Regions from separate parts of the Pseudarthrobacter sp. PvP090 genome, predicted to be linked through region 2. Evidence: predicted binding sites of a transcription regulator. Region 2 holds the regulator's gene; the other holds the start of a gene.
What was found. Region 2 encodes LexA, which represses DNA repair genes until DNA is damaged. Its sites were predicted from a motif close to TCGAACANNTGTTCGA; they were not measured.
Positions count from the first base shown of each region.

Region 1: ABIC21_RS03525 (LysM peptidoglycan-binding domain-containing protein) is a predicted target of LexA. The motif match lies at 1,345-1,360, and genes of this name have one in related genera.

Region 1 is NZ_JBEPPO010000002.1:354,121-356,572, reverse strand. Features, by position in the region: gene ABIC21_RS03525 (LysM peptidoglycan-binding domain-containing protein) at 1-1,217, opposite strand, end outside; gene ABIC21_RS03520 (Rv2175c family DNA-binding protein) at 1,482-1,835, shown strand; gene ABIC21_RS03515 (polyprenyl synthetase family protein) at 1,946-2,452, opposite strand, start outside.
Region 2 is NZ_JBEPPO010000017.1:53,129-55,580, forward strand. Features, by position in the region: gene ABIC21_RS17915 (histidinol-phosphate transaminase) at 1-21, opposite strand, end outside; gene ABIC21_RS17920 (LysM peptidoglycan-binding domain-containing protein) at 78-554, opposite strand; gene lexA (transcriptional repressor LexA) at 914-1,663, shown strand; gene ABIC21_RS17930 (ATP-dependent DNA helicase) at 1,755-2,452, opposite strand, start outside.

The DNA of each region.
Region 1 (2,452 bases), on a different contig from region 2:
GCGACGCCGGCCGTTACGTTGTCGTAAGGGTCCAACAGGTTCAGCTGGCGTCCCACGAGGTCCGACGCCCACTCCCCCGAGGATGGGATGACCTGCATGGTGCCGATCGCGTTGGCTGGGGAGACGGAGCGGTGGTCGAAGCCTGATTCCTGGAGCGCGAAGGCCAGGGCGAGGGCCGGGTCGACCCCCATGCGGCGCGCCGTGTCCGCGACGATGTTCTTCATCTGCTCACGGCTGGGCACCGGCGAGGCGTTCAGCAGGGCCTTGTTCCGGTTGGCGGAGCTAACGACGGCGGCCGGGTATGTGTAGCCGAGGAAGGTGCTCGGGACGAGCGGCGTGACGGTGGCAGCGGGCGGAGTGGAGGCCGGTGCGATGGATGCGCCCGAAAGCGCCAGCTTCTGGCCCGGGTAGATGATGCTGCTCATCGTCAGGCGGTTGGCGGACAGGATGTCGGCGAGCCTGACGCCGTTCCTGGCGGCGATGCCCGAGAGGGTGTCGCCGGCCTTGATGGTGTAGGAACCTGACGCGGGGGCGGGAGCCGGGGTCGCCGCCGGCGCCACCGGGGCGGGGCCAGCCGGGGCAGGAGCTTCGGTGCCGCCGCCGATCTTGATCTTCTGGCCGGGGTAAATGATGGAGCCCATGTTGAGCCCGTTCCACTCGAACACGTGGGAGAGCTTGACGCCGTGGCGGGCTGCGATTGCGCCGAGCGTGTCGCCTGACTTCACGGTGTAGACGCTGCCGCCCGCAGCAACGGCGGACGTGGCGGGAGCCGCCGGGTCCGGTGCTGTGGCCGTGCCGCCCAGTTTGACCTTCTGGCCGGGGTAGATGATCGTGTTCGCCTGCAGCCCGTTCAATGTCAGGACGGCATACGTGTCCAGGCCAAACTTGCCGGCGATGCCGCTGACCGTGTCGCCGCGGGCGATTGTGTACTCCGCCGGGACGGAAACCTTTGCTGGACGGAAGGCGGACGGCAGGGACGCCGGGACGGATCCGGCGGGAATCATCGCGGAACCCAGCGCCCGGGCGGTCTGCCCCTGGGCCTGTGCCTGCATGGCCGCAGCGAGCGTGGCCGGGATGGCTTGGGAGCGGGAATCCGCCGCAGCCGGCTGGGCGATCGCCAAAGAAGACAGGACGACGGCGGGAAGGGCTGCCGTTGTGGCCGCAATCAGCGGCAGGCTGGGCCGCGCAGTGGGCTGTGGCGAACGTGACGTCGTCATGGGAAAGGTCCTCTTCTCAGCGGCGAACGCTGCGGTTCTGGCCGGCAGTACTGGTGTTACCAGTGTGACTCAAGTTATGATTGTTACAAATGTGATCTATGTGAATCTCTCATAATTTGGGGATTAGCACAAGAACTGTTTGACCTTCCGCAAACAGGAATTTGTGGAGTGTCGATCGGGGGCTGCGTGCGGCCGGAGGCAGCCGGCACTTAGCCGGCGGGCACCGACTAGGCGCAGAGCCCGCAGACATGGCAATCTTGATCCGTGAGTAATGTAGAAAGCCTTGTGGGCGAATGGCTGCCCCTGCCCGATGTCGCACAGCTCCTGAACGTCTCGATTACTAAGGTTCATGCGCTCCTCGACGAACGCGCGCTGGCTGCTCTGAGGGTCGGTGAACGCCGGATCCGTTGCGTTCCTGCGGAATTCATCCAGGACGGCCATGCCGTTGAGAGCCTCAAGGGAACAATCGTGGTCCTCGCCGACGCCGGCTATTCCGACGAAGAACTTATCACCTGGTTGTTTACGCCGGATGAATCCCTTCGCGGCCGTCCGATCGACGCCCTCCGGGAGGGGCGCAAGACGGAAATCCGGCGCCGGGCGCAGTCCCTGGCCTGGTAGCCGCGAACAACGCCCCCGTCCTTGAATAATGCAGGCCCGGCACCTCACATCTGAGGTGCCGGGCCTGCATTATTGGTCCTGCCGGGTTGGGGTGTTGCCGGGACTCCGATTCAGGCTGCGCGGCTGACCGTGGCCTCGGCCAGCTTCCGGAGCGCCGTCTTGGGCAGCTCCTCCAGCGGCAGGAGGTCCAGTGCGGCGAAAGCTGCGCGGCCAAATTCATCGATCAGCACTTCCGTGGCCTGGAGGGCGCCGCAGTCCGCGATGATGCGGCGGATTTCGTCCACGTCGGCTTCGTCCAGTCCGGGGCTGCCCAGCTTCGCGTCGATGAACGCGGATTCGGCGGGGCTGGCCAGGTCCAGGGCAAAGGCGATCAGAACGGTGCGCTTGCCTTCACGCAGATCGTCTCCCGCCGGTTTGCCGGTGGTGACCGGATCGCCGAAGACCCCCAGGACGTCGTCGCGGAGCTGGAAGGCCTCGCCCAGGGGGAGGGCGAATGCCGAGTAGCCCCGCAGCAGCTCGTCGTGGGCGCCAGCCAGGGCGCCGCCCAGAGCCAGCGGATGTTCAGTGGAGTACTTGGCCGACTTGAAGCGAATGATCGACTGGGCGCGGCTGACGGC
Region 2 (2,452 bases):
GCGCTCTAGCTGGTCAGTCACTGCACCAGTTTAAGTGAGATCGCGGCGGGCGCTGAAACTGTGACGGGTCGACCGGGTTACTTGGACGGGATGAAGAGCGCCTGGCCGGGCACAACACGGGCCGCTTCCAGGTTGTTCAGCTGGATGATGTCGGTGACGACGTCGCGGGGGTCGCGCTCCGGTGCCACGGCCTCAGCGATGGCCCAGAGTGACTCGCCGGGCTGCACCGTCACGGTCACGGTGGGGGTCAGCGACAGCTCGGCTGCGGATTCAGCGGCCTTGGCGGGGGCATTGAGGAAACCGCTGAAGGAGAGGATGAGCGCCGCCAGCAGGATCAGCGGCACCCCGATGAAGACAAAGCGCCCCCGCCGGGTGAGCCGCAGCGGCGCCTGCTTTACCTGCAGCGGCTCCCGCATGACCTGCGGTCCGCGGCCTGCAGCGCCGTTCCTGCCGGCCGGGCCCCGCCGGCCGGCAGATGCACCGCCGTCGGGCCGGCCGTAGTCGCCGAATGCGTCGCGGCCGAAAGTGTCGTGAAATGCGCTTGATGCTGACATGAACTGAGCCCTCCTGGACCATACTGTGCCGCCCGGCGTACTCCACGTACTTGCCGCCAACCGGCCTAACCTTCGAACAAAGAACCGAACGTCATGCTGTGTCCGAACAGTGCTCCACGCCCTAGCAGCGAATTACTAGAACACATATTCGAACCTTGCTTGTTCTGTTTTAGCACTTATTAACGAACAATGTCGAGACTCGCTAGAACAAATGTTTGAAAAAGCAGTGTGGCTGGCCTACGTTTGAGTCAAAGAACAACCACTTCTGCAGTTGATCAGCAGGGTCTGACATTTCAGGCCGGAAGTTCCCGGCAGCCGCAGCCACGGCGGCCGGGCGGAACGGAAAGGCGTTGGCGAACATGGCAGCACAAGCCACTGGCGGCAGGGCCACCCAGCGGGGCCCGCAGGCGGCCCGGCCACCCAAGAGCCTCACCGTCCGGCAAAAGAAGATCCTGGAAACCATCCAGCGCTCGGTGACGGACAACGGCTATCCGCCCTCCATGCGCGAGATCGGCGACACCGTCGGCCTGGCTAGCCTCTCCAGCGTCACCCACCAGCTCTCACAGCTGGAGAAACTGGGCTACCTGCGGCGCGACCCCAAGCGCCCCCGCGCCATGGAAGTGCTGATGCCGCTGACCCTCGACGAGGGAACCGCGAAGATTCCAGGAACCGGGAAGTCCGGCGGCCTGCGCACTGTCGGCGGATTGTCCGTGTCCGAACTGGCCAGCGCCACCGACACCGCCATGGTGCCGCTGGTGGGCCGCATCGCCGCCGGCGGGCCGATCCTGGCCGACCAGGTCGTCGAGGACGTGATGCCCCTGCCCCGCCAGCTCGTGGGCCACGGCGAGTTGTTTATGCTCAAGGTCGCGGGTGACTCGATGATCGACGCGGCCATCTGCGACGGTGACTGGGTGGTTGTGCGCCGGCAGGGCGACGCCGTCAACGGGGACATCGTCGCCGCGCTGCTGGACGACGAGGCGACGGTCAAGACGTTCCGCCAGCGCGACGGCCACACCTGGCTGCTGCCGCAGAACACCCAGTACGAGCCCATCCTCGGCGATCACGCCGTCATCATGGGCAAAGTCGTCTCGGTGCTGCGCTCCCTCTAGGACCGCTCAGCCGGTACATCAACAGCAGCGAAAAGGGCCCCGCCGGCATCGGACGGGGCCCTTCGCGCATCCTCCGGACGTTCCCGCCGGACTACGTGGCGGGCTGCCCGGATTCCTTTGCGAGCCGCTCCAGTGCCGCGAGGGCTACCGCGGGGTCCGTGGTGGGCCAGAACGGCGGCAGTGCGGCGCGGAGGAATCCCCCGTAGCGCTCGGTGGAGAGCCGTGAGTCCAGCACTGCCACCACTCCCCGGTCCGTCGTCGTGCGGATCAGGCGGCCGGCACCCTGGGCCAGGCGGATGGCGGCGTGGGTCGCGGAAACGCTCATGAACCCGTTGCCGCCGGCCTGGGCCACCGCACGGGACCGTGCCGTCATCAGCGGGTCGTCGGGCCGCGGGAACGGAATCCGGTCGATCACCACGAGCCGGCAGGACGTTCCCGGCACATCGACGCCCTGCCACAGCGACATGGTGCCGAAGAGGCACGTGTCCGGTTCGTCGGCGAACTGTTTCACCAGCGCCGTCATGGTCGAATCCCCCTGGCAAAGGATGCTCATGTCCAGCCGCGGACGCAGCGCCTCGGCGGCGTCCTCGGCGGCGCGCCGGGAGGAGAACAGGCACAGGGCCCCGCCGCCGGAGGCCCGGATCAGCTTCTCGAGCTCGTCGAGGGCCTCCGGGGACGTGCCGCGGCCGGGCTTGGGCAGGTGCTTGGCAACGTAGAGGATGCCCTGTTTCGGATATTCGAAGGGCGAGCCGACGTCGACCCCGGTCCAGCTCGGGGCGCCCGGGCCGA